DNA from 3 places in the Alteromonas sp. CH_MED4-4 genome. Region 1 is predicted to be linked to each of the others. Evidence: predicted binding sites of a transcription regulator. Region 1 holds the regulator's gene; each other region holds the start of a gene.
The links. The regulator LexA, encoded in region 1, represses DNA repair genes until DNA is damaged. The targets are predictions, from matches to a motif close to TACTGTATNNNNATACAGTA.

Region 1 (10,619 bases):
GTTCTCGCACACTGCGTCACATTTACTTGGCATCACATACAACAAACGCCATTTAGGTTCCGCGTTTTCTAAAAGCGCACTCATGTCGATGGTCGGCGCGAGCAGCTGACCTTTATTTGTCGCGCCTTTAGTAAACCAATCGTTATCAAGTGCGAGCTTTGCCAAAACAACAGGTAAAACAAACACGGCTACCATAATAATTAATGTTTTTTTCGAAGCAGCATTACTCATAACTACGTCCTTTCTTACTAATTGCAAAGCCGCCAATGGCTGCAGCGGCAATGGCTAAACCAAACCATTGAACTGCATAGCCAAGGTGCTTTTCAGGAGACATTACGACGGCCTGATGTTCACGAATAAACGCGGGGTCAGGCGTGGTAAGGTGAAGAATAAAGGGTAAAAGTTTGCGCTCTAAGGCGTTGCTTAGTGCAGGGAATTCTATGTGTTGTACCAGCGCGGGGCTTTGCGACAAAGCCATGTTGGTTTCTTTCACTAAGGGGTTGTTACCCGGCACGCTAAGCACGCCGATTAATTCGCGCGTTTGGCTTGTAAAATTTATTTCCGGTAGCGTGCGCGTTAAGTCTGGCGCAGGCACCCAGCCAAAGTTAACCAAGAGCCACCCGACATTGGTATTTACCGGTACGATGACATCGAAACCCACCCGCTGATTGTGAATCTGATTATCTAATAGCAACACATGGTTAGCGTCTATTGCGCCGCTGAACGATACGGTAATATCCCGAGGATCATCATGAGACAACGCCTCTTCTAAACTCAAGGTTCCATTACTTTGCTTTTGCGCTATGCTAGCTAAGCGTTGTTGCTTTTGGACCATGCGATCAAGTTGCCAGTACCCTAAACCGCACATAATCGCCACACTAAAGCCCGTGAGTAACCAAGGAATAACGTGGCGAGTGCGAGAAAACATGATTATTTCGCACCATGCAAAATTAGAATAAAAACAGAGGTGAATATGTTGATAAAAATAGTCCTTGTTGCGTTGGTGCTGTACATGATTGTGAATTTGTTCATGGCGATGCGAATCATGATGAAAAATGACACGTCTAAGGGCCCTATGAGTAAGTACATTGGTCGACGCGTGCTCACTTCTGCCGTCATTGTTATTATTATTCTTATCGCTATTGGTACCGGTTTAATTACCCCAAACCCAAGGCCTTACTGAGTTTGGGGCTCCCTTTTAAAGTACGTAAACAAAGATGTAGAGCATGACCCACACTACATCTACAAAGTGCCAGTACCAGCTCCCCGCCTGAAACGCGAAGTGGTTTTCAGGCGTGAAATGGCCTTTCAAGACCCTAAAAAACAGTACAATTAGAATGATGGTGCCAAGGGTCACATGCATGCCGTGAAACCCTGTGAGCATAAAGAAGGTGTTGCCGTAAATGCCTGACTGAAGCGTAAGCCCCAAGTCGCGATACGCATGTATGTACTCTTCTACCTGTAGGAACAAGAACCCACATCCAAGTAAGATAGTGATACCCAGCATTAGGGTTAGCTGTTTGCGTTTGTTTTGCTCTAGTCCTACATGAGCGAAGTGCAGTGTAATAGATGAGATAAGCAAGATAACCGTGTTGATTGTGGGCAACCCCGCAGCACTCATTTCCTGTGTGGTAGTGCCGCCTGGCGTTGACACCAGCGGCCACATGGCCTCAAAGGTCGGCCATAAGACCTCATTGGTCATAGCGTTGTTCGATGCGCCGCCCAGCCACGGAACGGAAATAAATCTCGCGTAGTAGAGGGCGCCGAAAAACGCAGCGAAAAACATTACCTCTGAAAAGATAAACCAGCTCATACCTTGTCGATATGAACGCCCCAGCTGATCGCTGTAAAGCCCTGCCATAGATTCGTCTATTTGATTTTTAAACCAACCTACAAGCATAACGAGCAATACTGCTATCCCCGCTAAAAGGATATGACCGCCATAGCCTGTTTCACCTTTGGTTGCTTGCACCACATAATTGCCCGCACCTACGGCGATAAGAAATAGAGCAACGGCCCCTACGATGGGCCATGGACTTTGTGCGGGTACATAATATTTTTGGTATTCGTGATTCTGTACTTCGGGTTGCATTTTCTTCTCCTTACCCCTTCTGCCTATTCGCCATTTGATGGTGTTGAAGCCATAAAGGGATTCGGTGTTGTCGTTAGGTCACTGGCTCGCGCTGTGACGTCATAGAGTGTGTACTGCAAGGTAAAAAACGTAATTTCTTCAGGTAGCTGAGGGTCTACATAAAACTGCATGGGCATATAGGCTTCACTACCCGCATCTAATGGCTGCTGATTGAAGCAGAAGCATTCAGTCTTGTTCAGGTACAGTGCTGCCGTTCCGGGGGATACAGAGGGAATGGCCTGAGCTACGATATTGCTTGATGCAGGGTTTCTCACATAAAACGACACCGTATTAAGTTCGCCAGGGTGCACTTTCACGCGCTTGGTTTCAGCACGAAACTCCCAGGACATACCGGTATTTGTGCGAGTAATAAACTCGACGGTCACTTCTCGCGACTCATCAATCTCAACCGATTGATAAACCGCAGCCGTGCCTTCGGTTTTTCCGTTAATTCCCGTAACGTCGCAAAATACGTCGTACAAGGGAACAAGGGCAAAGCCGAAGCCAAACATGCCAATGACAATAGCAACAAGTTTAATAACCATCTTGTTGTTTGCGCTTTGCTGTGACATCACGTGACCTCCGGGTAAATCCATAGATGAAGGTTGGTAAACGCTTGCTTAGTCGTTTATCTCCCTCACCACCTGCAATGTGTGAATGTCGTTCCCATCGGCTTTTGCCGGTTGAAAGGAATGACCTATTCACAACTCCACCTACCGTTACTTAACGACAGGTGGCGTTTCAAACGTGTGATAAGGAGCGGGTGATGGAATTTCCCATTCCAATCCTTCTGCGCCGTCCCAAACTTGCGCTGATACCGGCTCACCTTGCTTTTTGCATGCCTTGATAAGCAGGGCAAGAAAGATGAGCTGAGATAAACCGAATGCAAAACCACCCAGGCTTATCCATTTATTAAAATCAGCGAACTGCAATGCATAGTCAGGAATACGGCGTGGCATACCAGCCAAACCCACAAAGTGCATAGGGAAGAACAACACATTGACCGATACCAATGAGCACCAGAAATGCCATTTAGCTAAGGTTGTGTCATACATTTTTCCCGTCCATTTAGGCAACCAGTAATACACCGCAGCCATGATGGAAAAGACCGCGCCAGTTACCAGTACATAGTGGAAATGGGCTACAACGAAGTAAGTGTCGTGATATTGGAAGTCCACGGGCGTGATCGCCAACATTAGCCCTGACAACCCACCAATGGTGAACAGCACAATAAAGGCAATAGCGAACATCATTGGCATTTCGAAGCTCAGTGAGCCGCGCCACATGGTCGCTACCCAGTTAAACACTTTCACGCCAGTAGGCACCGAGATAAGCATGGTGGCAAACATGAAAAACATTTCCATGTACACCGGCATGCCCGTGGTGAACATATGGTGAGCCCACACAACAAAAGAGAGCAGCGCAATCGACGCCGTGGCGTAAACCATAGACGCGTATCCAAACAGCTGCTTTCGAGAGAAGGTAGGAACAATTTGCGAGATAATGCCGAAAGCGGGCAAGATCATAATGTACACTTCAGGGTGCCCGAAGAACCAGAAAATATGCTGGAACATAACCGGGTCGCCGCCACCAGCAGCATCAAAAAAGCTCGTGCCAAAGAACTTATCAGTTAACACCATGGTAACCGCACCGGCGAGCACTGGCATTACCGCAATCAGCAAGAATGCCGTGATAAGCCACGTCCATACAAACAGCGGCATTTTCATCCAGGTCATGCCTGGCGCACGCATGTTAAAGATGGTCACAATCACGTTAATCGCACCCATAATGGATGAAATACCCATGATGTGAACAGAGAACACAAACAACGCTGTCGAATCGCCACTGTAAGTCGTTGAAAGGGGCGCGTAGAAAGTCCATCCAAAAGCAGGGCCGCCGCCTTCCATAAAGAGCGAGCTCAATAGAATGAGAAAGGCACCTGGTAAAATCCAGAAGCTCCAGTTATTCATGCGCGGTAACGCCATGTCAGGGGCGCCGATCATCATGGGAATAAGCCAGTTTGCGAGCCCAGTAAAGGCTGGCATTACTGCACCAAATACCATGATAAGCCCGTGTACCGTAGTCATTTGGTTAAAGAAGTTTGGCTCTACAATTTGTAGACCGGGTTGGAATAGTTCAGCGCGGATCACCATGGCCATCGCACCACCAACTAAAAACATAATAAAGGCAAACCACAGGTAAAGTGTGCCTATGTCTTTATGGTTAGTGGTAAACAACCAACGCGTTATCCCTTTAGGAATATGATCGTGGTGTTCATGGTCATCATGTAGGTGACCGTCATGAGGCGCAGAGGTATCTGGCGAAATAACTTCAGTTGCTTTGCTCATTGTCTGCTCCTAGTTTCCGTTTGCCACTGCGTTGACATCTTTGGCTTGAACCATATCGCCAGTTTTATTGCCCCAGGCATTTCGCTCGTAAGTGACTACGGCGGCAATTTCCTTAAGACTTAGCATTTTTCCAAACGCTTGCATGGCTGTTCCTGACTTTCCATGCAGCACGATGTCAATGTGACCTTGCTGATCTTCTAGTGCCATCTTGCTGCCTTTTAATGCCGGGAACACGCCAGGTAAACCTTCACCATTTGGCATATGGCAAGCAGCGCACGTTGCGTTGTATACTCGCTCGCCCTCTTTCATCAGTTCATCCATAGACATATTCATAGAAAGTAGACGCTGCTCTTCTTCTTTTGCTTTACGAACAATCTCTTCTTGTTCGCCCATCCACTTTTCAAACTCGGCGGGTTCTTTAGCAATTACCACAACCGGCATATAGCCATGGTCTTTACCACAAAGCTCTGCGCACTGTCCGCGATAAATACCCGGCTCATTCACCTTGGCCCAAGACTCGTTAATAAAGCCGGGGTTGGCATCTTTTTTCACGGCAAAGTCAGGAACCCACCAAGAGTGGATAACGTCGTCAGAGGTAATAAGAAAGCGTACTTTTTTCCCAGTAGGAATAACCAAGGGACGGTCAACTTCCAGCAGGTAGTTATCTGTTTTCTGAAATTTGTTTTCTATTTGCTCGCGCTGAGTGGCGAGTAAAGAATAAAACTCTACATCGCTATCCATGTACTTGTAATGCCATTTCCATTGAGAGCCTGTTACTAACACCGTCATGTCAGGCTCAGACGTGTCTTCCATAGCAATTAGGGTATTCGCTGCGGGTACCGCCATGAAAATAAGAATAAGGAAAGGAATAACGGTCCAAGCAATTTCCACCTTCACGTTTTCGTGAAAATTAGCTGGCTTGGCGCCACGGGACTTTCTATGTAGATACATTGAGGCGAACATCACGCCAAAAACTACAACCGCGATACCTACACAAATGAAGAACATCAACATATGGAGGTCGTATACCTGCCCACTGATGTCGGTAGCACCGCGTCTCAAATTAAGCGAAGAGGCTTCTTCGCTTGCTTCTTGCGCAAAAAGCAAAGGGGAAAAAAGCAAAATTGGTATACTAGAACACCATTTTGCGAAAACGGTCGTTAGTTGTTTCACTCAGCACCTCCGTAATGGCGTGGTCAAAGACGCTGATTAATTTGCGCGATGCCCTACCAAATGGTTTGCGAACGATTGACCCATAACCTCAACTTGTAAAACAAATTTAGAGTCATTGTTATTATTTTGTTAATCTCTGTATAAGAATTGCGCAATAATGTCGCGCCGTCTAGTCTTTTCTATTAAAAATTTAACGAAGTGGTTAATTTTTAATCATTTACTAAAATGGTCGCGGGGATTTCAAGTGCAAAAAAGAGAAAGCGATTGCTGTGGGATGCCCTTGGAATCAAACAGGCATTTTGAACACGGGGTTAAAGTAAATGCTCGACTAACTAGTTAAGAAATCAATAAGTAATCGATGACTCAATGTCGATTTCAAACAAAATTCACAATAAAAAATGGAAAATACTTGAAGCATTCATAGAAAGAATAACGTGAGTAATGATAAAAATAAGCGCGCAGAAAACCAACAGGTTTGCTGGGCAGGATAAAACCTAAGTTGGCAGATTGAAGAAAAAAACAGGAACAAAAGACATAAAAAAAGCGGCTAACGCGCCGCTTTTATACAAACAAGCTAAAATACTACATCCAGTCAGCGTTTCTGATCACACCCACCGCAATGCCTTCTATCGCAAAATGTTCAGTCGCTAAATCAACTTTTATTGGTGCAAACTCATCATTCTCAGCATGAAGCAATACTTCACGCCCGCGTTTCTCTAGACGCTTTACGGTGACGTCTTCATCTACACGCGCCACAACCACCTGACCGTTGTGAACATCAGTGGTGCGATGAACAGCGAGAAGATCACCGTCTAAAATACCAATGTCTTTCATGCTCATACCGTTAACGCGTAGCAAAAAGTCGGCATGGGGTTGAAACAGTGCAGGATCGACTTTGTAGTGCGATTCAACATGCTCTTGCGCCAAGATCGGCTCACCGGCTGCAACACGCCCAATTAACGGTAGGCCTTCTTCTTCTTGTGCGTCGTTATCAAGAGGGATATTGAGCTTAATGCCACGAGACGTACCAGGCAAAATTTCAATCACGCCTTTACGCGCCAATGCTTTCAAATGTTCCTCTGCTGCATTAGCAGAACGAAAGCCAAGCTGACGGGCTATTTCCGCACGAGTAGGCGGCATTCCCGTTTCTAACATGGTTGTTTTAATAAGTTCTAAAACTTCGGTTTGTCGAGCTGTGAGTGGGCGCATAAAAGACCTGTCTGTTCATACAGTTCCTGTAAGTATATACACCTAAAACTAAATAACAAGCACTTGCCGCGTCTTTTGCGATCTGCAATAGCCTACGACAAGTGCTTTCCTCTTATTTTACGAGAAGAGCCATGTTCGGGTTACTAATTTGTAACTCCAGCTCCCCATCACTATTTTGACGTGTGCGCATGCCTTCAACATTATCGAGCCCAAGTCCAGGGCTTTGCCACACCACATTGCCTTTATTATCAACCTCAACCACGCGATATGCGATGCTGTCATAATAATTGTACGAATAGTCATTCTCGTTAGGCTGGTAGATAGCGAGAATCGACTGATTAGACGACGTCGTTGGAACAGCCGCTATATACTGAGGGTAGAATGACGGTGCTATAGCGTCTTTGAGTTCTAATGCATCGCTCGCCACGTCATAAACATTGATGGTGTTGTAGTTTCTATTTAAACACGCAAATTCAAGTTCGCTATCACTATCAAAATTTACCGTGAGCAATTGGTCACAATTGGTTTCCAATTCATTCAATCCAACAAATTCACCATCCTGCATTTTATAGAGCTTGAGCGAACTATAGCCCCCAACAGCAAAATAATGCACACCGTCTTTTTCAGAGGCAGCAAGCGCATTAATTGAAAAATCGTTAATGATTGAGTCGATAAGCACCTGATTCTCGATATCAAACGCTTTAAGTCGATTGTTCTCAATAATAACTGCATCGGCGTAACTATCGTTATTTACGTCAATGGCTTCAATAAACGAAATTTCACTATTCTGATTATTGTTCAGTGTCCACTGAATAGCGTTATCTGTAAGTCTCACGACATTAAACGACGAACTATAATCCAGTGCCCCTATTAGTAACTCACCCACACCGTCATTGTTGTAGTCTGTAACGACCGGTTTGCTATAGTTATAGACATCTTCGCCAACCTCAGCACTTATCGCAAAGTTATCCTCTTTATCTACCGATAAAATCTGAATAGATGATTCGTAACTACTTGTATCGCTAACAAAGACGGCTCTTTCATCATTATCGCCATAAGGTGCCCAACCCGCGGCATGATATCTACTCGCGCGCGGCGCACCTTTTATATCTGATAAGGCATATTCACCGTTGGCATCTTGTTGCGCTACTAAAATTTGATTCTCACCAGTCCAAATAATGTCGTCCACATTGTCATTGTCTAAATCGTCAATGAGAAGTGACATGCCACTGTAAGTGTTGTGGTTAAGAGCCCACTGCTCAGAGATTTGTCCCGCTTCTAATGCAAAACCTCTAACTTGTCCCCACTGACACTCGGAGACAACCACTATTCCTTCTGTAGCTGGGCTTTCTTTACTATAGGCGATATCACAAATGTCACCATGTTCCGCCGTTGCCAAACTGCTTTTCGATACTGCTGAGTAGATTGAGATATCATTCCAACTATCGGCACCGATGATTTCATCTACACCATCGTTATTCATATCACCCAGCACAACAAATGCGTCGCTGAACCCGCTACCGTATAGCCATTGGTTGGCACCGCTTTCGATATCAAATACATAACCATTGTTCGTTACCATTTCTATCGATGCGTCATCATCTACGTTACCAAAAGCAAGGTTATTGACGCCGTCAATATCGTACTGTTGCAACTGCTCACCTGTGCGAACATCTACAATGGCAATAGAAGTCGCATTGTAATATTCGCTCCCATATAAATAAGCAACTTCATCAACCCCGTCACCATTGATGTCGTAAAATAAGCCAGAAATAATACTATCTTCAATAATAAACACCGCTTCTGCGTTACTTTCGCGGTCTTTTATTACAGACAATCCCTGTTGAGTAAGAAGGTAGATTTCATCATTATTGTCACCATCAACATCTTGGGTATGCACGCTTCTAATTTCGCCTTTAGTTGGCAGTTTATACGGATACACATAGGTATTTTTAAGCGTATTGCCTTCTAGCGAAAATGCGCCCACGTTGCGAGCATTTACCGTGATAAGTTCACTTACACCATTGGTCGAAGCAATAGCAAAGCCGTGATTATAAATTGGTGCCATCACAGTAGTACGAGCATAAGCCGGGGCCTTGTCCGCATAAGAAGTGATTTCGAGCGTTTGTTGGGATTCAGTTCCGTCTAAGCTAGCGAAACTAAACATATAAGTTTGAGCGTTGAAAAGTTGATTCGCAGGTACATTCCAGGTCATCAGACCTTCCGCATTTAACGAAGCACCGGGAGGCGCTGAAATAAGCTCTCCCGCGACGTCATCGTCAACTCTGTCTGGGTCACTCATCGATACGGTAAACTCTACGTATCCGCCCGCAGTTACTACTTCAGGCATATTCGATGCAGTGAGCGTCATAGGAGAATTGCCGATCTCAACGAAAGTAGGCTGGGATTCAACAACGTTAATACCGTCTGACACCACCATGGTAACTTTAACTTCATCACCGAAGACTGCGCTGTAAGGTGGGAGCGTGGTACCATTAACATCGTCAAGGACTACACCATTTACATACCAGCGAAACGAAATCACCAGCTCTGAGTCGGGAGTATCTGAATCATGATAGTAGCCAGGCTCAACGGTGACTTCATCTGTGGTATAGACAGTCTCATAGGCATAGTAATAAGGCTGATTCACTACAGGAGGTACGGATATCGCATCGATATCTGAAAGCGCAAGGCCAGTATGATTTCCGCTGGCAAACGCTGTTAGATTATTAAAGTATACACCTACATCGTAAATATCATCGCCGTTGTTATCTTCGCCATAGCGAACTGCGCCATCAATAACGTCAATTCCAGCCGTTTTATCTCCTTTTACGACCAGCGAGCCAGATGACGAATAGGGAAGGTCGCCCTGATCAGAAGAATATGCAAAGTCCAATTTGCCTTTAGACGCAATGTAGATTGAACCATTAAGTTCAGACACGAAGGTGTTGTTTGTCACCCCTTCTGCTGATGTGCCACTGACCTTGTAAGTTTCACCATTGTGCGTGACAGTAAGATACTGCCTCGTCTCTTCATAAAACGTACCTGTTTGTGGGCGGTAGCGAAAATCAACACTTAAGTAGCCTTTTAATGTTGTGCGCACGCCACCGTCTAGCATAGACAAAGTAGTGAAATAAGACGTTACTTCGGAGCTGTTTTCACCTGCGTCAGTAATAACTAGCGAAAATTGTCCGTCATACCGAGTGGAGTCGTAATATTGAATGCACTGATCATAGTCTACAGTAATCGTTCCTTTACCCGTGTCTTCATCAAGCTTACCTGAGTATGTTACTGATCCTGATTCATAGCACTCGGTCGTACCTTCAACGTTGCCGTTCTCATCTAGGAAGGTGTAGATATCATATTGATCTACATAGGGTGAGCCACTTGTATTGTCACCAAAGAGCGTGATGTAAACCTCTTGTACTGCGCTGATATCCACAGTAGAGACTTTCGTTTCTCCACTGTAGTTCGCATCAGCATAGGTGGTTGCCGCTGAGTTTAGTCGTGACTCTGAGTAATCTAAAGGATTTGATAAAATTTCTAGTGCTGTCGGCTCAGGTGGAGGTGGTGGGTTTGTAGGTGGAGAAGAATCAGAGCCACCTCCACCACCACACGCAGTTAGAGCTAAAAGAGAAAAAAGGCCAGAAAAACCCAAGCGCGAAGTTTTCATACATCGTCCCTGATTTAAAAGGCATGTCGGCTTTTTAGTTAAAAGCTCAAAACAAGCCTAATTATTAAGTTTAATAAAATATTCG
Region 2 (10,619 bases), 130 kb from region 1:
TTCCAAACTTTCGGATTACTCGAAAGCATTTCTGAAACAACAAGCCCTGCACCTAAGCGCTTACAAAGTTGGCGAAACGGTCTGTCTGTTACGCCAGCCATGGGGGCCAACATCAAATTGTTTTCTAACTCGTAAGGTCCAATTCGCATTATAAAATGTATAGCTCGCCATCTAAAACTGCACAGAAAATATACACCCGGCTAAAACGGGGCGCTAAGTGTACGTGTTTTCGCAAGGCTTGAAAAGGCTAAAAATCGCACAAAATTTCACTCCGTGGTCTTGACAGTGAAAAAAATCTGTCACATTAGTAAGCTAACGTCGATTTTTAGTTTAAATATTGTACTAAAGTCTTACAGCCCCCGATTTGAAAGGGCTGTAATGTGAAAAAAATTAACAATTAATTAGGCGGTGACGTTCTTTGTCGTACAAATTTTCGTCGCAATTTTGAGGTGGTTTACCGAAAACACACTATTCTAACTGGGCGTAATTTTCACCGACTGGTCGGTTTATCACTCAAACTTAGTGTTTTTTGCCCGACACTCTCGCCCATTCGCCATCTATGGCACTGGGTTCAAGTGTAATATCTTGAGCGTACGCTTCTTCTATGCGCGTAACTTGCTCCGCCAAAATGCCAGAAAGAACTAACAAACCACCTGATTTGCAGTAATTTGTAATCACGCTTTGAAGTTCTAGTAATGGACCTGACAAGATGTTCGCCATCACGACATCGGCTTCAAGCTCAGGCTGGTCTTCAGGAAGGTATACATCCAAACGGTCTTCAACGCCGTTGCGTCGTGCATTTTCTTTTGTTGCTTGTAGCGCTTGTGGGTCGATATCAATGCCGATGACGCGTTTAGCACCCAATTTCAACGCAGCCAGCGCTAATATTCCAGAGCCACAGCCAAAATCGACAACGGTTTTATCTGTCATATCTATGCCGTCTAGCCAGCGCAAGCAAAGCGCTGTGGTAGGGTGCGTGCCAGTACCAAAGGCAAGCCCAGGATCTAACATTACGTTAACGGCGTTTGGATCGGGAACATCGCGCCAGCTTGGGCATATCCACAAGCGCTCGCCAAATTGCATGGGATGGAAGTTATCCATCCACTCTCGCTCCCAGTCTTTGTCTTCAAGTGGCTCAAGCTTATATTTAAAATCAGGGCCTAAGACTTTGGCTTTACCCAAGCGCTGAAGGATGCCTTTCATATCGGCATCAGCTTCAAATAAGCCGACGACTTGTGTATCGGGCCACAGTAACACTTCACCCGGCTTGGGCTCGTACATAGGGGTGTCTTTCGCATCCACATAGGTCACTGCTTGTGAGCCGTTGGCCGTTAGCATGTCGCCTATTGATTCTGCATGTTCAGAGGAGGTATTAATTCGAAGTTGTAGCCAAGCCATAGTTATCGTTCATTGAGACCTTTGCGCTTTATTGTACCTTTGCTTGGCAGTAAACAAAATGCAGGCAAGCGAAAAGCTTTCAGTAAATGAGAGCGCGATGCTTACAGAGGCATGATCAAATCTAACCACTTTGGTTTTCAACAGGCTCTCACGTACTCAATAAAACTTGGCTGCTCAATTGATTACGTAAGCCTCGAGAAAAACTAACCTTTTGTCGACTGGTGAAATTCTAATATAAGTTTATATTATGAGAAGGGTATCGTTTAATTTATAGTCTGGTTCATCTGTTGTATGCGCGCACTTTTATCTGCTGTTTGTTTACTGTGTTTTATCATACCGCTTAGCGCGAAAGAGCTAGATGTGGTTGTAGGCTGGAACAAGCCTCCATACGTTATTTCACAAGAGCACACCGGCTTTGAAGTTGACTTGGTGCGGGCGATCCTTGCTGAAATGGGATATGGATTGTCGCCTATTTATGTTCCTTTCGGGCGTACGGCAAGGTTATTAAAAGATGACGCAGTTGACATTGGACTTACCCTTAATCCTGCACACACGGTCGATCAAAGCATTTTATCTGAGCCATATATTATCTATCAGAACGTCGTGGTAACACGGGCAGACAGAGAACTGACGATAGACAGTATCGACGATTTGAAAGGTAAAAGCGTCATTGCTTTTCAAACCGCTCAATCGGTATTAGGTGAGGACTTTGGGCGAACTCTTGCATCGCAAACTACCTATATAGAAATGGCACGACAAGATCGTCAAGTGGACATGCTGATGCGCGGCAGTGTCGATGTTGCCATTCTCGATAGAAATATTTTCAACTACTTCAAATCTGCAAACAGTGCTTATGCCGAAGACGCAACCGTCTTTCATGAGCTTTTTCCTATATCGCCTTACAGTGCTGCGATCCCCGACCCAGCGCTAAGAGCCAAGTTCAACGCCACCCTTCGGCTATTTATTGAAGATGGGCGGTATCAGTTACTGCTTGATGAATATAAGCTCGATAACCTCCTTCATAAGCTTCCCGTAGCGGAAACGGCAAAATAATTCTTAGACAGTGAACTATTTCTGATTCAACGTATAAGAAACTAACATTACGTTACCTTCTATTGCCGTCAAACGCTGCATAATAAGAAGGAGTAACAGGCGCTAGGATCATACGTTAAGGAAAGGTTTATGTTGAAACAGGGTTTTTTGCTGGCCGTAGTCGTGCTATGCACTGCATGCGTGTCTCAAGCAAATCATACAGATAAGATTGAGCAATGGTTAGATAAGCCTGCTCACGTTCAGGCGCAAGCGATTGCGAGTGGCGACACGACATCTGCTGAGCTCGTTAGCGGTTATCTTGCGCGAATCGAACGGCTAGATGAAAAGGTAAATAGCGTTTTAGCGTTGAACCCTAACTCGCTGACCGAAGCGAAGGCCATCGATAAACGACTAGCGAATGGCGAGACGCTTGGCCCTCTGGCAGGTATTCCCGTGCTGCTAAAAGATAATATAGAAAGTAAAGAGATGCCCACCACAGCCGGCTCAATGGCGCTTATTGCTAATGACACTGGTCGCGATGCGCCTATCGTAGAAAAACTGAAAGCGGCAGGGGCAATTATTTTGGGTAAAACCAATTTGTCTGAATGGGCAAACTTTCGCTCTGAATCCTCTATCAGCGGCTGGAGTGCAGTTGGCGGGCTTACCCGAAACCCGCATATGCTATCAAGAAGTGCTTGTGGCTCGTCATCGGGCTCGGGCGCTGCCATGTCACTTCGCCTCGCGTCACTTGCCGTGGGCACCGAAACCAATGGCTCTATTATTTGTCCGGCATCCATAAACGGGGTAGTCGGCTTTAAACCAACCGTGGGCTTGCTTTCCAGAACTCACATAGTACCTATTTCTTTCAGTCAGGACACCGCAGGACCAATGACGTCTAACGTTCAAGACGCCTGGCTAATGACGGCAATCATGGCGGGCCCTGATGCAAGCGATAACGCTACACTAGACGCTGAGTCTCATCGCCCAGCTATGCCAACATCTTCAATGCTGGCTACAGATTTAAAAGGCAAGCGTATTGGTGTGGTTAGGTACCGCCAAGGCGATAACCCTCATGTGCTGGCTGTTTATGAAAGCGCGTTAAAGCAGCTTAAAGCATCGGGCGCGACGCTGGTGGACATCAGTGACTTCTCTCAGCCAGATTCATTTTGGGCAGACTCCTATAATGTTCTGCTGAGCGAGTTCCATCATAGTATTAACGAATACTTGTCGGGGTCGCCGGCAGAACTCCCTGCAAGGAACTTGTCTGAGCTTATCGATTTCAATAACAAAACAGAGCGCGAGTTAGCGTTATTCAATCAAGACATTTTCGAAAAATCGCTCGCGTCGGCAGCCATTGACAGCGAAAAGTATCAAAATGCACTGCGCCTTATTCAAGACACGGCGGGCAAAAATGGTATTGATACGTTGTTAGCAAAGCACAATGTTGATGTACTAGTTGCGCCCTCAAACAGCCCTTCTTTTTTAATAGATGGCGTATATGGTGACCATTCGCCTGTCGGTTTTATCGGTATCGGGTATTTGGCCGCAATTGCAGGATATCCGCATCTCACAGTGCCCGCTGGACAGGTGAAAGATCTTCCTGTGGGAATTAGCTTTATTGGTGGAAAGTGGCAAGACGAAAGCGTGTTAAAAATAGGTAGAGTCTTTGAAGCAAAACACGGCTTCTTCATTAAGCCTGGCCTTCTGCCTACACGTTTTGACAACCCAGCGCTAAAAGGTATCGAAGACGGAATTGACGTAGTTCGCTAGCGGGAAATGAGGGTACATAATCGTATTTCGCCTCAACAGAAACGAAAAAAGCCCTTGGTTTAACTCAAGGGCTTTTGAACGTCTTTTCTTTCGATTGGTTAGCCAGGCTTTTTCACCCAAGCGCTACACCAGCCATCAGCGTTAACAAGCTTATTAGGGAAAATGTTACAAGGGCGGTGTTGTTCGCCATCGGCGCCCTGCACGTACATGCAGTTTGCGCATTTTGCACCTTCAACAGTTGACGACGGTGTGTAGTTCAGTGCTTTTGCAGTAGGGTCATCAGCGCTCAATTGTTCTTGAGCCTGAGCACGTAACGCTACACCACCTAATGTAAGACCGATAACTGTCGAGCCAGAAAGCTTTAAAAAGTCACGGCGATTTACAGATTTCATAACATTCTCCTTAAGAGATAGAAACGATAATGATTCTTTTTTATTCAGTGCCTTAAACGCAAAAACCTGCCCAAAGAGGCAGGTTTTGTTTCATGTTTAAATACTATCTCTTTTTGAAAAAAGATCGAACGAAATGTCGCATTTTCGCTTGATCCAGATTAAATAAACTTCAGAGTTACAACCTTAAGTATTGAATGTAAGACCGCTGGACAGTTTATTAGTTCACTTCACGGTTAACTTTACATCGGGCTTTGCATACGCAAATTGCGCAATTCGTTGTGTGCTGTGGTAGCTGTCTAGGCCTGAGATACAGGCCGTTTGCGCTTGCTCTATATCTGCATAGCCGTCTGAATCTATTATTTGCTCAGGAACGTAGAGCTCCTGGATTTCGCCAATAACCATTTCGGTTTCATTAAGCAAAGTAAAATGCTGTGCTACTTTTAAGCCCATTTTAATTTCACTTTCTTTGACATACGGCGCACTGAAGGACTCACTGATCTGCGCGGTTAACCCAACGGCTTCAAATTCACTTTCATCTGGCGCATAGCGGGCTGATGTTTGGTGGGCTTTGTCGACCCAGTCAACAGACACGTGATTTAGCGTATAAAAGCCCTGCTGTTTTATATTGCTTAACGTATCTCGCGTGACGGTATGTGGACGCATGATCATGCCAATGAGAGGCGGGTTTGCACCGACATGAACAATAGAGCTCACTATAGCCAAATTGTTTGTAACGCCGTTTGTTGTACCCACCAAAGTCGCCGATTTAAAACCAGACAAACTATTAATTAGGTTTGCGCGGTAGCGCTGTGCAAGGGCGTCTATATCACCGCGGGTAAACTGCTTAGTCATTCTCTCTTTCTGCCTCTATCTGAATGTCATCACCGTGCTGATAAGCAGTAAGCTCAATGGGCTGACAACACACTTGGCAGTCGAGCACCTGTACTTGGCCAACATCGTTAATTTCATCTATTTCAACATCATTTGGGGCCATACAGTAAGGACAGGAAAAGCCCATGGAACGAGTTAAACTCATATTTAAATGCCTTTGTAATCACTAATGCTATTTGTTACGTAATGCAAAGACGAGTGGATTTTCTTTTAGACACGCCCCTTGTATCTGATTTTAAGAGAAAAGGACAAGACTGCCATTTGACGCTTATGAGTAATCAGAAAACTGGGTGCACAAATAATAGATGTGATAGACGAAAAAGGTGACCTTGTGGCAAATAAAGTTGGTCAATGCCCGTGCTGTAATAGAGAAACTCGCCTTACTTACCATCATCTTATTCCGCGAAAAATGCACAGGCGTACCTATTTTAAAAAGCACTTTAGCAAAGCGGAGCTTCAGGACGGCATTTACATTTGCAGACAATGTCACAGCGGTATACATCGATTTTATGATGAGATGACGTTGGCCAAACACTACTTCAATTTGCAGCGTTTATTGGCAGATGCGCAGCTTTCTTCGTTCTTTCATTGGGTGTCTAAACAGCGCGTACGCGTGTAAAAGTACACGCTGTGCACTATTAGCAGCAGATGTGATACCCAATCGCGGAGGATTTAATTTGATTCGCGTGGCTGTATAAATATACACTATTGGTGTTTTCATAGCCAAAGATACCTCATGCGAAAAGATTTACCGCCACGTTATTACCTTACACACTTTCACGAGTTCCTTGGGTTCTTTGAGGGTGCTAGCAGGGCGCTTCTAAGTGACGAAGCCACTGACTTTGTTAGGCGTTTTAAAGCGTTGGACGATGACAAACAGTGTATTGTTGTGCGCGCTGCAAATCGCAAGTACGCAGTGATTGACAGGACGCAGTTCAATTATAGCGAAATCGCTGTGCCACAAGAGCAAATAGATTGGCTTACCGACAACGGCTGGTTTGGTGACCTTACCCACGCTTCGCTTAATGACATCGCAGGTGTCTTGACCAAAGATGCTCTGCTTGAGCTACTTGCTGAATACGGCAGTATTCAGGGGCTCGCATCTCTCACCAAGCCTAAACTCGTGACGTTGCTTAATGAACATATCGAAGCTAGAGGCTGGCCAGAGCGCTTTTCGCTAGATAACTACTTAGTGTGCTTGTTCGACGATGCACTTCGCTATTTGCTGTTTATCTATTTTGGTAACACCAAAAGCCGTCTAAATCAGTTTTCTATGCGCGATTTAGGCGTAATGAGAACCCGTTCTGATTCCGTAACGGATACGGCGCGTTTTGAAACTAAAAGCGACGCCCAAGCGTCATGGTTTTACGCTAACCATTACAGCCAGTTAGCTTTTTATAACGATGATATGTTGCTTGCCATTGCCGAAGGTGAACTGCCCATTACAGAAGGTGTGTCGGCCTGTTTTTATCGCGACCAGTTTCTCTATGCATTAGGCCTAAAAGTACTGATGTTTGATAGAGCGAAAGGGCTAGAAGTATTGAAAGCGGCGCAAAGCGATAAGGCAAAAGAAAAGTGGTTAAGAGAGAGCTACAAGGACGGAAATGAAAATAGTGTTAAACAGACCCTTGAAGAGATAATTGATAATCCGCAATCGGATACGCTGTTAGCATTTGCAGAAGATTTCTATGCCCGTAAATACCACAAAAAACGCACCAGCACGGTTACCGACATGCTTCGCAATGCTAGCCGTACACTGGATATTGACGTAAGCCAAAATCAACAGGTTGAGCGTGGTGTGCTGGCGCATTATGCAAGGCGCGGCATTGAAGGCTGGCGCACGGAAAACCGATTATGGCGCAGTTTGTTCGGCCTTACCTTTTGGAAGCAACTTTACGAAGAAGACACGCTGGTTACGGAGTTTGATCGCAGACCATTATCGCTTAAACAGAATAACTTTTACGCTAAGTTTGAACACAGTATTGAAGCGTTGTTACAGGCGCTTGATAGCAAAGAAAAACTGCGTTTTCACATTCACAAAATGGCCACGATGCACTATGGCAAAGTTAATAGCCTGTTTATGTGGTCTAGTCATTTGCTTACGCCTATAGAAGCGCTAATTGAGCATGGTTCGCTAGATTCGATTTATGCTTTACTTCGCATGATGTGCAAAGACTTTGAGAGCCTCCGAGATGGCTTCCCCGATATCATGGTATTTGACGGCGCACTTCGCTTTGAAGAAATCAAAGCGCCTGGCGATCAGCTTCGCCGAAATCAGCTGGTTTCAATTCAACGTTTGCAGCAAGCTGGATTTGACGTTGCGGTAACAACAGTGAAATGGATACGCGACCCAGCACAGCCTTATGTTGTGGTAGATATAGAGACCACTGGAGGAAACAGCAGCTACAACCGGATTACCGAAATAGGTATGGTAAAACTTGTTGGTGGGAAAGAGGTAGACAGGTTTCAAACCCTGTTAAATCCGCAGCGCCGCATTCCTAGCAACATTACCCGCCTTACTGGAATTTCGGATGACATGGTGGCAGATGCTCCGCTTTTTGCTGAAGTAGCGGAACACGTGGCAAATTTCACCGAAGACGCTGTGTTCGTGGCTCACAACGTAAACTTTGACTATGGGTTCATCAAGCAAGAGTTTGCAAGACTAGAGCAAAGTTTCAGGCGACCCAAAATGTGTACCGTTCGTGAAATGCGTCGCACCTATCCTGGGCTGCCTTCTTACTCGCTGGCAAACTTAACAAAGCATTTTCACATAGAAATGGAGCAGCATCACCGCGCGCTGAGCGATGCGAAAGCCGCCGCCGAGTTGTTGAAGCTAGCGTTTGAAAAAGACGATGAGCAAGTGAGCGTTTAAGTCGGCCACTAATTGTTTGTAAGTTTAGTGTACTTGAACTGAACAAAATGAGCCGAAAATAAGTATGTAGTGGGGTTAAACACGCATATTGAGATGTAAGAAATGGCATTAACTGAAGAACAAGAATCACGGGTAATTGAAATGGCGTGGGAAGACCGTACGCCTTTCGAGGCAATAGAGCGTTTATACGGGCTGCCTGAAAAAGATGTGATAAAGCTTATGCGTAAAAATCTCAAACCGAAAACCTTCAAGAACTGGCGAGAGCGCGTGTCGGGTAGAAAAACCAAACATGCCAGCCTGCGCCCTGAAGGTGTGGACAGAGGATACTGCCCCTCTCAGTACAAATTTAAAGGCGCTAATAAGTAGCGTGTAGAAGCCTTTCCTATAGAAGCGGAACTGCCTTACGTTGTAGCTGCCTTTATTTTTTGGGAGGCGAAATAGTAGTAATCGGCAAAAGAAACGCAGTTAACTGCTGACGCATGGGGGTAGGAAAAACGATCGTGTTTTCTGATTGCAAAATACTCTTCGCGTGTTGAACCTGACGCAATAGATTTTGATAGGTGTCGTTATTTTGCTGAATCGCTTCTACCTTGTTCATGACAAGCTCAATGAACTCTGCAGGAGAAACGTCTGCATGTTGTTTGATCTCAAACGCCAGTGCCTTTAGCACGTAGGCTTCCCACTCCTTTCTATAACTGTCTTTCAGCCGTTCCGGGTAAAGCGTTAAGTCAGATATATCTTGCGCTAAGTCTACGATATCGAGAGGATCATCAAAAAGGACGCGAAACGCAAGCAGCGCTTCATCGGAGAGTCGGGAAATGGGAAGTTTTTCTTTGAACTGAGCGTAACGGCTGGGCACAAGAACACCTTCAAATTACGATTATTAGAGTTAAACAATACGAGCTTTAACGCTTCATTAGACTAAAGTTTAATAAACTCAACTTTAAGTTTAAAGCTCAAGAGATTAAAAATACGTAATCTGCGGTAACTGAACTCACAATGGCGACAAGCCGTAATTTATTATGCACTGTTAAAGTGTGTACGCGTTCTTGCTGTTTGGCCCATCGTTTGATGGGCCTTTTTTATGTGGTGTAGGCGCTTTGTTTCATTCAACTATCGAAGGAGAGTTTTACTCCTGCCAATAATCGACTGACACTATCTACCACATCAGCTCTTATAAACCATTCAACATCATGCTTCTCCGATAGCACGCCACTAAATTCCAGAGAGCCGCCGTGACCTGTTCCTAGGAAGTCTTCAATTAATTCAGCGCGCTCACCAAAACTACTGTCTATATAGGAATAGTAAGCAAAATATTCGATAGGATATGATGTGTTAAAAGCGCTTGCAGCGAATTCGCCGCTGGTGCCCACTACAACTTTCGCAGCACTTTCATCAGTACGATGCACTAATTCAATGAACGCGGTATCTTGTTCATTAATACGTAATCGATATTCTGCCCTGGCAAATGTACCGTTCAGCATTCTTTCAAAACTGGCTTCATAGCTATGTCGTTCCCCCATCTTTGCCGAATATTCAATCTCAAAGTATTCATCTTCTTCACCAACGTTAAACGCCTCGGAAGCTTCGGCATTCGCCAGTTGCCCCACCACTATTTCAAGAGCAGTGTTGTTTTGCAGCTTTCTCACGTGGCGAATGCCAGTAATCCATCCATCTTTGGACAAGCCTGTTGAAGAAACTCGCCCTTTATAAGTGGGAATAATGCCTAGTTCAGTTTTGCCCGCATTTGTTTCATGCCTGAGGTACAGTCGTCTTGCATAAAGATAATCGGTTGTGTCGCTACCAAACGTATTGTGGCTAGATGAAAAGTCATCGCCAGTAACAATAAAACTGTTTACTGACCATGTAGAAGTGAGGGAGAGCGATGGATAGTAACGCAATCGATATTGTTCACGGCTAGGGCGATTGGAGCGATTATCGTAACGCACTTGGATATCGAGTTTCTGTGAGAACGAAGGCGTGGTGTCTTCAGCACAAGCCTCGGAGAGCGAGCCGCATAAGAATACACAAATAAAAATAGAGATTACCCTCACGCAATTTCCCTTCTCATTTCCAGTTAATCAGTTTATACATCAATCATAACTTTTTCGGACAGATAAATTTCGCTATGTAGATAAAAAGCGAAAAAAAAGCCGGCAAGGTTGCCGGCAATAAGTGGAGTGGGACTCCAATGAGTGGTAAAACACACAAAAAAGGGAAGGTCTTAAGGGAGATGTCTTAAAACTTGTACGCAGTATAGAGTG
Region 3 (10,619 bases), on a different contig from region 1:
GCCGCCGCTTTTTCCACTGACTCTTGCAAATCACTGTGGTTCGCGCCAAACGCAATAACGTCTGCAAACTCGTAAGTCAAAATTGGCATATCTAGATTTACGTTCGCCACCATTGAAGTAACCGGTACAGTTGGATTACGAGCAAAATAGTCTGCACCTAGCAGGCCCTTCTCTTCACCCGTTACCGACACGAACAGAATTGAGCGCTTTGGCTTTTCTTCCATTTCGCTAAACAAGCGTGCAGTTTCTAACATCACTGACGTACCAGACGCATTGTCCATGGCGCCATTGTTAATGTTGTCTTTCTTCACGGTCTTGGCAAAACCGATATGGTCAGAGTGAGCAGAGAAAACCACGTACTCGTTTTTAAGCTCTGGGTCAGAACCTTCAAGTACACCCACAACATTTGGGCTAGTAATGGTGTCGTGTACGCTCGTCTTACTGATATCAACCACGCCATTTAACGCAAAGCCTTGCGGTACTTTGTCGGCTTCAAGCTGTGCATAAACGTCATCAAGGCTCTTTTCTGCGCCTTCAAATAACTTACGCGCAGCGCCTTCACTCATGTAAGCGCCACCTTTAAGCTGAGAAAAGCTGTTTGCAGGCTGACCACTGTCGTCTAACCATGCCATACGCGGCGTATGGATGTAGTTCAAACGGCTTTGATAAGGGCGTACCTTTTCATTTTTAGGCGTTGTGATAGTGATCATGCCAATAGCGCCATTGTCTACCGCATACTTTTGCTTTTGATAGCCAGACGCAAAGTGAGCGCCCTCTTCTGATGGAAAGTCACTTGGCTTACCAGCAAGCGCTACAACAACCTTACCTTTTACATCTAAGTCTTTGTAATCGTTGTGAGATAGCTCGTCAGCCACAATGCCGTAGCCCACAAAGACCATTTCACCTTTTAGGTTGGCCTCGGTGCTAAGCAAGCTCGGGCTAGCTAGATATTCTTTCGGGTAGTCAAAATCGACGGTTTCGCCGTTTTGCGTGAAAGTAAACTTGGGAGACTCTTGAACCAGATTCGCTTTGCGAAACGCTACGTTTTGCATGTAGCCGTCTGTACCCGCTGGCTTCAAACCATATTTAGCAAATTCGGTCGCAATATATAGCGCCGCAATTTCATGGCCACGAGAGCCCGTGTCACGACCTTCAAGCAAATCATCTGCTAGGAAAAACAGGTGCGATTTGATTCGCTGTGTATCAGGGTTAAAAGCATTGTCTGTCGATGCGTGGTTATGGGCAGTAGCAGCAAAGGTCATTGCTGTCATTGCACTACCTATAAGGAGTTTTTTTATCATTCTAATTTCACCATATAACTAAGTGTGCATCATGGTAACGCAGTTAATAGGCGGAATACCATTAAACTGCTTACGTTTACCATGTGTTTCCTACCGTTGCTCGCATTTTATGAGCAAGGTAAAATTGCCAGTCGCATGCCGGCTCAGCTTCCGGGTGTTTTTATATTTTTTTAGTGAAGAGCAGCATCTATGTCAAAAGACGACATTCTTTACCGCGTTCAGTTCATCAGCAACGGTGAGCGCTATGAGTTATACGTGAAAAGCCTTATGCAGGGCGCTTTGTTTGGCTTTATCGAGATAGGTGACTTTGTGTGGGATACTCACACAAGTGTTGTTGTAGACCCTAGTCATGAAAGGTTGAAAACCGAATTTTCTGAAGTAACAAAAACTTATGTACCGATGCACAACATTTTGCGCATTGACGCCGTAAATAAAAAAGGTTCAGCCAAAATTACTAAATTAGAAAATAAATCTGATAAAGTAACTGCTTTCCCTAGTCCAATATATACACCAACGAAAGAGTAACCGCCGGGTCATTCCGGTGAAGGTTGCCGGAGACCCTTATGTATCGCTATGTTTTAGCAGCATTATTATTTATTTGCAGCGTTAGCTCATCTGCAAAGGACCTTAACGATGAAAGCTTGTATCAACTACTTGATGACATTTGGCAATACGAGCTTTCGGTTTCCCCGCTTCTAGCTTCTCGCGAAGGCGATACTTCACTCGCTCACGTATTACCAGACAACTCTCCCAAAGCCCTGAAAGCACAAAATGAACAATGGCGTACTTTTCAAAAGACCTTAAGTCAGTATAAAAAAGAAGACATCTCTACTGATGCTTATATTGCCTTGCTGATGCAACAATATCGTTTAGCTAACTATGTGGACGAATATACGTATCGCGCGCATTTAGTGCCTATCAATTCAGAATATGGCTTTCACGGTGCAATGGCCTCGCTTCCTAATTTATCCACCTTTAAGCGCGTAGAAGATTATCAGGCCTACATTAGCCGCCTAAATGCGCTTAAGCCTTATTTTGACCAACAAATTGCGTATATGAAACAGGCGCTAAAAGAAGGCTACACGCAGCCTAAAGTCGTGCTGAAAGGGTTTGAGAACTCGGTGGCGTCATACATTGTTGAAAATGCCGAGGACAGTGGCTTTTATTCTCCATTTACCCGTTTTCCAGAGTACTTTACTGACGAGCAAAAATCAGCGCTAACGGAGCAAGGCAAGGCTGCCATAAATAGCAGCGTATTGCCTGCGTATCAAATGTTCTACGACTTCATGGTAGATGAATACATTCCTAGTGCCCGTGAAGATATTGCCGCGAATAACTGGCCTGATGGCGTGGCGTATTACGCCAATAGAGCCAAGCATTACACCACCACGGATATGACGCCTCAGGAAATCCATGATTTAGGGTTGTCTGAAGTAAAACGCATTCGCGCGCAAATGCAGCAAATTGTGGATGAGCTTGGCTTTGATGGCGACATTAACGAATTCATTACGTTTTTACGCGAAGACCCGCAATTCTATGCCACCAGCGCTGAAGATTTGCTGAAAGAGGCGTCGTTTATTGCAAAGAAAATGGACGCAAAACTTCCTTCGCTCTTTGAGTATCTGCCAAGAACACCCTACGGTGTAGCGCCTGTACCAGACGCTATCGCGCCCAAATATACAACGGGCCGTTACATTCATCCTAGCCGCGATGATCAGCCAGGATATTACTGGGTAAACACGTATGCCCTCGATAAGCGCCCTTTGTATGCATTGCCTGCACTGACATTGCACGAAGCAGTGCCTGGCCACCACCTTCAAATATCGTTGGCAGCAGAGCTTGAAGACTTACCTATGGTACGTCGTAACACCTATATTTCAGCGTTTGGTGAAGGCTGGGGTCTGTACTCTGAGTTTTTAGGTATTGAAGCAGGTATTTACGAAACGCCGTACGACAACTTCGGTCGCTTAAGCTACGAAATGTGGCGTGCGTGTCGCTTGGTTGTGGATACCGGTATGCACACGATGGGCTGGAGTCGTCAACAAGCGGTTGATTATATGATGGAAAACACCGCGCTTTCAGAACACAACGTAAATACTGAAATAGACCGCTATATCTCTTGGCCAGCGCAAGCCTTGTCTTACAAGATTGGTGAAATCAAAATTAAAGGCCTTCGCAAGAAGGCAGAGAAAGCATTAGGCGAGCGTTTTGATGTGCGTAAATTCCACCGCGCCGTGTTAGAAAACGGCTCAGTTCCATTGTTTATCTTGGAGCAAAACATCAATACGTTTATAGAAGAACAAAAGGCACAATAAACATGATCGTTGCATTTGGTGTTATTGGATTACTTATCCTGTTTTTAATTTACTTTGTGCTGCGAGCGCAGAATTTACAGAAAGAGCTGGCGCTATTGCGTCACTCGAATAAACAGACCAACAACAAGGTTACGTATGCTTATCGCAACCTTGTTCTTGTTACAGATGCGTTAGAGAAAAATCTTACTGCGCGTATTGAAAGTGCCTATAAAAGCCGCCTTATCGACCAAACTCAATACAATGCGCTGCACCCGCTTATGCGCAACTTTTCGACTATCGTCATGGCCTGTTGTGAGAAAGGGATGTCATTTGAGGAATCGCTGAATAAAGTGTTGCTTAATGAAGAAGTGACGCTTGAGGAAATTCGTGAGGTGGTGAAAGCACTCCCTAGCAACGTGCGTATGGTGTGGTCAAAAAATACGGCCGACGGCTTCATTGCTTTTTGCCAAACCGTTACAGCAACAGTAAGCGGCACGACTGCAAAGGCTCAAAAAGAACCATCTGAAGAGTAACATTTTACTCTGTGTCCCTCGTTAGCGCTTATACAGTGCTAACTGTATGGCAGGGTCGTCTGCGTTGCTATGTAGTAAGGTCAGCGACCCTAGCCATGTTCCCACTCTTTTAAAAGTTTAATCTTTTTACCTTTCCAGACTAATCAGTAAGTTAGCACTTAAAACAACAAGCCAAAAACCTTTTGTCTTGAAAAGGGTTATTGCTGCACTATAATACTGTATAAAAATACAGTTTATTTTGAGTACCATGAATAAATCGTTATCCGTGCTTAATAACCACCCGCATATTTGGCGGGCCAGAGATCAGAGACAAAGTGAAACCAAGTTTTCACTGGGTTTTCCGCGTCTGGATAAAGCACTTAACGGTGGCGTTGCATCTACAGGTCTTGTCCGTATCTCTTCGTTAACCGGCATGGGTGAACTTTCACTCTTTAAACAGGTTATATGCCAACACCGTACGCATAAGCTGGTGGTATTTATTAACCCTCCCGGGCTACTACAGTCGCCGTGGTTAGAAAACTTGGGGCTTAAAGCGCAACAAGTGCTGGTAGTAAAACCAGGTTCTGAACAAGAGTCGTTGTGGGCAGCAGAGCAATGTTTAAAAAGTACGGCTTGCCATTGCGTAGTGCTGTGGAGTAATGCTGTAAATCAAAAAGAAGCACGACGCCTACAGGTAGCAGCAACGCATAATGATGCGCTGTGCTTACTGTATACTCCACCGCAACAGCAGGCCTCACAGTTAGGTTATCCGAAGGCCAGCTTAAGTGATTCACAAGCCACTCCTTCGAATCAAAGCGACGGTGCATTACCCATTACGTTGGATATCGCGCTAAAGGGTAAACCCCACGCTTTGGCAGTGAACATACGCAAGCAGCGTCATGGGTGGCCCAAAGATAACATTGTTATTTCCCATCGGTGGACACCCGACAATCAGGCTATTAAATGGGCCATGGCACACAACACACTTTCCGATCAGGCATTACACTCTGTGAGCTAATGATGCTGTGGGCTTATATTTACTGCTACCAACTAACTTTAGACAGCCACATCAAAGCGGCTAGAAGTAAACGTGCCCATAGCCAATTGCCGAGGCACGAATCTAATAACCAGTATTCATCGTTAGCGTCGAATACCCCCGTTGCGGTGTACTGCAGTAAAACAAACAAAATTACGCAGTGTAATGATATTGCGAGAAAAGAAGGTATTGAAATTGGGCATGGGCTAGCTCAAGCGGCGGCGCTATGCCCTTACGTACATATTCTGCCTTTCAGTGAAGAAGCCGAAAAGCATATGCTGACGCAGTTAGCCCATCGGCTTTACCCACTGGCTTCTGACATCGTATTAGACAACCACATTCACTCAAATAGTGTAAACGGTCTGGCAGTAAGGCTAGATAACCTAACCCATTACTATGGCGGTCATAAGCCACTGTGGAAAACTTTAACCCAAGCTCTGGCAGAAGCAGATATTCGCTATCATTTTGCTAGCGCATGGACAATTGAGGCCGCAAAAGTATTAGCGCTTCATAAATTTAATACTTACTTGCATACATCCGATGACATAAAAAAAGCGCTAAGTGCGTGCCCGCTTTCTCTTACGGCTCTATCTCCCAAGGTCATTGACTCATTGGCAAGGGTGGGCGTTTCCTGCGTACAACAGTTGCTTGCCATGCCGGTACAAGAGCTGGGGCGGCGCTTTGACAATAACACCATTATGTATCTTACTGCGTTAAGGGGAGAAACCTTTCCACGCGTTACGTTATTTAGGCCTTTGGAGCACTTCGATAATTTTATCCTCTTGCCTTTTGATATTGAAAACACGCAGCATCTAACCCCTTTTGTCACCCAGCAGTTTGAGCATTTATCTCACTATTTACGGGCAAGAAACTTATATACATCCAGCATCAGCGTACATATTCATTTCAGAGAAGCACCTGTAATGGATATTAATATACGTTCGGCGCTTCCTCAGTCATCAGTAAAAAGTTGGCTGCCGTTATTTAGTCTTAAAACTGAGAGTCTGGTGTTGCCTGAGCCAGCTACAGCCATTGCGCTTACCTGTCAGCAATTTGAAGAAATGGATACGCAGAATGGCGATTTTTTTAGCGACAGATTTAACGATATTGCACAAAAGCAATTAATTGGGCGCTTAAACGCGAAGCTAGGCGATAACAGTACGTTTCAACCTCGCGCTGCCGACAGCCATCAATTTGAATATATGACGGTGACGGAGCCGAGCGTCGGTAACTGTGCCGGTAATTACGCTTATAGCAGTGACATTACGCCTACCTTCACCTTTGATGTACCTAAACCGCTTATTCAGGCTACCCAAATTTGCTTTGGCCCCGTGCGATTACACAGTGAGTGGTGGCATGACAGCCCAACAAAGCGTGATTATTTCATCGCCCAAACTGAGCAATGCGTAAGGCTTTTAGTGTTTAAAGATGAAGAGAGCCGCTGGTGGGTGCAGGGCCTTTTTTGCTAGCGGTATGCGGTTAAAGAAAAAGGTAAAGGCAATATCATGAAATACAGTGAGCTCTTTTGCCAAAGCAATTATAGTTTTCTTTGCGGTGCCTCTTCCCCCGCAGAGCTTGTTACCACGGCTTCTTTCCTTGGTTACGACGCACTTGCCATTACCGATGAATGCTCAGTAGCGGGAGTGGTACGGGCTTTCGACGAAATTAAGCATCAGGGCCTACCGATTACGCTTATTGTGGGTAGTTACTTTGTATTTGATGACACTTTATCTTTTGTGCTGTTGTGCCCGAACAAAGCGGCCTATAGCGAACTATGCCGAATTATTACTAACGCGAGGCGTCGCTCTGATAAAGGTGAATACCAACTAGCTGAGTGGGACTTGCGTACCATTCGCCATTGCAAATTCATTTGGCTACCAAGCGGCAAAGAAGCTAAAGACAAGCATTGGGCTGAATGGCTGCAAAAACACCCTAGTATTGATGCCTATATTGGCGCTCAGCGCCTATTAGACGGAAGGGATCACCACAGGTTTGCGCATTACAATCATCTGCAGTCTGCCTATCCTTTTCCTGTTATTGCCTGTACAGGTGTACTCATGCATCACGCTGACAGACTGCCGCTTCAACATGTATTGCATGCTATTAACGTGCATACCAGTGTAGACAAAATAGGTCGGGATGCGTTGAGTAATGCAGAGCGTAGTCTGCGAACCGTACAAAAAATTAAGAAGCTTTACCCTGAGAAATGGATTGCCAATACCAATGCCCTTGCTCACGCTTTCACATTTTCTTTAGAAGAGCTGCGCTACCACTATCCTGCGGAGCTTGTACCTGAAGGGTATACGCCCACTTCGTATTTGCGGGAACGTGTAGAGGCCGGTATAAAAGTGCGCTTTCCTGAAGGTATAACCCCTGATATTCGCCAAACCATAGAAAAAGAACTTACGCTTATTGACGAGCAAGAGTATGAGTATTTCTTTTTAACCATTTACGACATTGTTCAGTTTGCCAAGCGACAACGTATTTTGTATCAAGGGCGCGGCTCTGCGGCCAACTCGGTAGTGTGCTATTGCTTGGAAATAACCGCAGTAGACCCAAGGCAAATAAGTGTGCTGTTCGAGCGCTTTATTTCCAAAGAGCGTAACGAACCGCCAGATATTGATGTGGATTTTGAGCATCAACGCCGTGAAGAGGTCATCCAATACATTTATCAAAAGTACGGCCGGGAAAGAACCGCTATCGCGGCTACGGTTATTTGCTATCGCTTTAAGTCGGCTTTTAAAGATGTGGGCAAGGCGCTGGGCTTTAGCGAATCACAGCTTGATTTTGTGGTAAAGCAGATTAATCGCCGAGACAGCGTTATTCCGTGGAAATCTCAGCTGGCGGGGCTTGGGCTAAACCCTGAAGAGTTTAGGGTGCAGCAGTTAATTACCCTTACCGAAGCTTTACTGGGCACGCCCCGACATTTGTCGCAACATGTAGGCGGTTTTGTTATTAGCGCAGGGCCGCTCTACGATCTTGTTCCTGTTGAGAACGCCGCGATGGAAGAGCGTACTATTATTCAGTGGGATAAGGACGACATTGAAACCTTAGGCCTTTTAAAAGTGGATGTACTGGCGCTTGGGATGTTGAGCGCTATACGTCGTGCATTCTCTCTTATCAATAAACAATACCCTGTTGAAACCAGTATTCCGTTCATTACTAAGCTCGGAGATGACAAACAGGTTTTCGATATGATTTGTCGGGCCGATACGGTAGGCGTTTTTCAAATAGAATCACGGGCTCAGATGTCTATGCTGCCAAGGCTCAAACCTCGTCGCTATTACGATTTGGTCGTACAAATAGCCATTGTACGGCCAGGTCCGATTCAGGGTGATATGGTCCACCCTTATTTGATACGCCGACACGGCAACGAAACCATTAGCTACCCATCTAAAGATGTGGAGAAAGTTCTGTCTCGAACCATGGGCGTGCCTATCTTCCAAGAGCAAGTGATTCAGCTTGCCATGGTTGCAGCTGGCTTCAGTGGCGGAGAAGCCGATCAACTGCGTCGCGCCATGGCGAGCTGGAAAAAAGACGGTAGAATTTTTGAGTTCAGAGACAAGCTTATTAAGGGGATGACGGATAAAGGCTATGACAGTACGTTCGCCCACAACTTATTTGAACAAATAAAAGGCTTTGCAGGTTACGGCTTTCCTGAATCGCACTCAGCATCTTTTGCCGTATTAGCTTATGTGTCTTGCTGGTTGAAGTTTTACTTTCCTGTTGAGTTCTACGTAGCGCTGTTAAATAGCTGGCCCATGGGGTTTTATTCTCCGTCTCAGTTAGTTCAAGATGCTAAGCGTCACAACATACGGGTAGAAGCGCCCTGTGTTAACCAATCTGACGTTGAGCATTCTCTGGTGGTACAAGGCCAAAAAAAACACATTCGGCTTGGTCTTAAGCTTATTAAAGGCTTAAGTGAAGCATCGTCTCAGCTTATCGTGGAAAACCGTTCAGACAAAAGCTACACCAATGTTGAACAATTACAGCAGTTATCGCTTAAAAGTCACGAACTAGAGGCACTGGCCAGCGCCGATGCCCTTCGCACGATTTCAGGCAATCGGTATGAAACCCGCTGGCGAATTATGGATACCCAAACCCGTCTACCACTTTTCGATACCGACGAATTTTATGCAGATAAAAATACCACACCGCTCGGCGCTACGCCTTCTGAGGCAGAAAATTTACTAGAAGACTATGCCTCAACCGGCTTATCGGTAAATAACCACCCTATTTCTTTACTCAAAAAGCAACATAAGCTTAAAGACATAAGCTGGTCCAATTCGCTTAAAGACAAGACCAATAAATCTGTTGTAAAAGTACTCGGCGCAGTAACAGGTCGACAGGCCCCGGGTACAGCCGCAGGCGTTACCTTTCTAACTTTAGAAGATGATATAGGCAATATGAACGTTGTGGTGTGGCAAGCTACCGCTCGTGCTCAGCAACAAACATTCTTAAAAGCTAAACTGCTACAGGTAAATGGTATTATTGAACGCTCCAAAGAGGGAGTTATTCATATCATCGCAGGTAAGCTTATTGATCGGACGCCGTGGCTCGAAAAGCTGTCATTAAGTTCAAGAGATTTTCACTGAGTATTTTACACCCGCAAAACGATAAATTATGGTGTATAGCTATGCGATTTATTTTTGTATTAAAAAACTTCCTCTCAAGGAAATGCTTCAAAGATAATTTATTTGTATATTGTAAATTGCTGTAGTCATTTTGGAGTTTAGAATGATGCGATGTATTGGGCTTTTCATTGGCTGTTTGTTTAGCCTTAATATTTATGCAGATAAATATGTGATTGGCGCACAAAACTTAGCTTATTTCCCCCATTACGATTTTGCATCATCAACAGATAAAGGGGTTGCTTGGTCAATTTTAGAAGCTTTTTCTGAAGCTTCGGGACACGAGTTTGTGTATTTAAGCTTGCCTATAAGACGGCTTCAACTCGAGTTAGTTAAAGGTAATGTTGACTTTGTATACCCTGATAATAGAGGCTGGTATAACAGCATTACCACTTCAAATGACAAGTACTTTTCCCTCCCATTAACCAGCGCAGTAACGGGGACAATTGTAAAACGACAGAACGCTGGGAAAGGCATCGAAAAGATAAAAAACCTCGCCATGCCGTTAGGCTTCACACCGGTAAATTGGCAAGAAAGAATAGACACTCAACGTACCCAAATAACTTGGGTTACGGATATTCAACAAGGCTTGGCGCTTTTGTACCAAGAACGTGTAGACGGGTTAGATTTAGAGTATTTCGTTAGCCAGCGATCTGCTCCTCTATCATATGAGCAAGATGCATTTACTTTAGATTTGACGCTTCCACATAATGAAATTCCTTTTTCCCTATCTACGCTTTATCATCAAGACATTATTAGTGAACTTAATAAGTTCATATCCTCAAATCCAGAATTAATTGATAGTATAAAAACAAAATACGGAATAACCCCTTTCGAGCAGTTGT

Region 2: a site for LexA is predicted at 6,172-6,191, ahead of WA381_RS04015 (exonuclease domain-containing protein). Genes of this name have one in related genera too.
Region 3: a site for LexA is predicted at 4,343-4,362, ahead of WA381_RS20380 (recombinase RecA). Genes of this name have one in related genera too.

The regions. Positions count from the first base shown of each region.
Region 1 covers NZ_JAYMEU010000003.1:140,669-151,287, reverse strand. The annotation lists gene WA381_RS03515 (hypothetical protein) at 1-231, opposite strand, end outside; gene WA381_RS03510 (SURF1 family protein) at 224-928, opposite strand; gene WA381_RS03505 (DUF2909 domain-containing protein) at 974-1,183, shown strand; gene WA381_RS03500 (cytochrome c oxidase subunit 3) at 1,199-2,092, opposite strand; gene WA381_RS03495 (cytochrome c oxidase assembly protein) at 2,116-2,703, opposite strand; gene WA381_RS03490 (hypothetical protein) at 2,666-2,836, opposite strand; gene ctaD (cytochrome c oxidase subunit I) at 2,851-4,479, opposite strand; gene coxB (cytochrome c oxidase subunit II) at 4,489-5,652, opposite strand; gene lexA (transcriptional repressor LexA) at 6,235-6,861, opposite strand; gene WA381_RS03470 (COG1470 family protein) at 6,974-10,534, opposite strand.
Region 2 covers NZ_JAYMEU010000003.1:267,030-277,648, forward strand. The annotation lists gene dusB (tRNA dihydrouridine synthase DusB) at 1-149, opposite strand, end outside; gene prmA (50S ribosomal protein L11 methyltransferase) at 520-1,398, opposite strand; gene WA381_RS03985 (substrate-binding periplasmic protein) at 1,690-2,451, shown strand; gene WA381_RS03990 (amidase) at 2,581-4,200, shown strand; gene WA381_RS03995 (high-potential iron-sulfur protein) at 4,299-4,592, opposite strand; gene WA381_RS04000 (flavin reductase family protein) at 4,815-5,444, opposite strand; gene WA381_RS04005 (CPXCG motif-containing cysteine-rich protein) at 5,437-5,628, opposite strand; gene WA381_RS04010 (hypothetical protein) at 5,815-6,102, shown strand; gene WA381_RS04015 (exonuclease domain-containing protein) at 6,220-8,355, shown strand; gene WA381_RS04020 (TIGR03643 family protein) at 8,458-8,721, shown strand; gene WA381_RS04025 (hypothetical protein) at 8,774-9,214, opposite strand; gene WA381_RS04030 (hypothetical protein) at 9,465-10,409, opposite strand.
Region 3 covers NZ_JAYMEU010000050.1:1,717-12,335, reverse strand. The annotation lists gene WA381_RS20400 (M28 family metallopeptidase) at 1-1,301, opposite strand, end outside; gene WA381_RS20395 (DUF1820 family protein) at 1,491-1,826, shown strand; gene WA381_RS20390 (DUF885 domain-containing protein) at 1,865-3,616, shown strand; gene WA381_RS20385 (hypothetical protein) at 3,619-4,128, shown strand; gene WA381_RS20380 (recombinase RecA) at 4,376-5,125, shown strand; gene WA381_RS20375 (Y-family DNA polymerase) at 5,125-6,612, shown strand; gene WA381_RS20370 (error-prone DNA polymerase) at 6,649-9,738, shown strand; gene WA381_RS20365 (hypothetical protein) at 9,869-10,619, shown strand, end outside.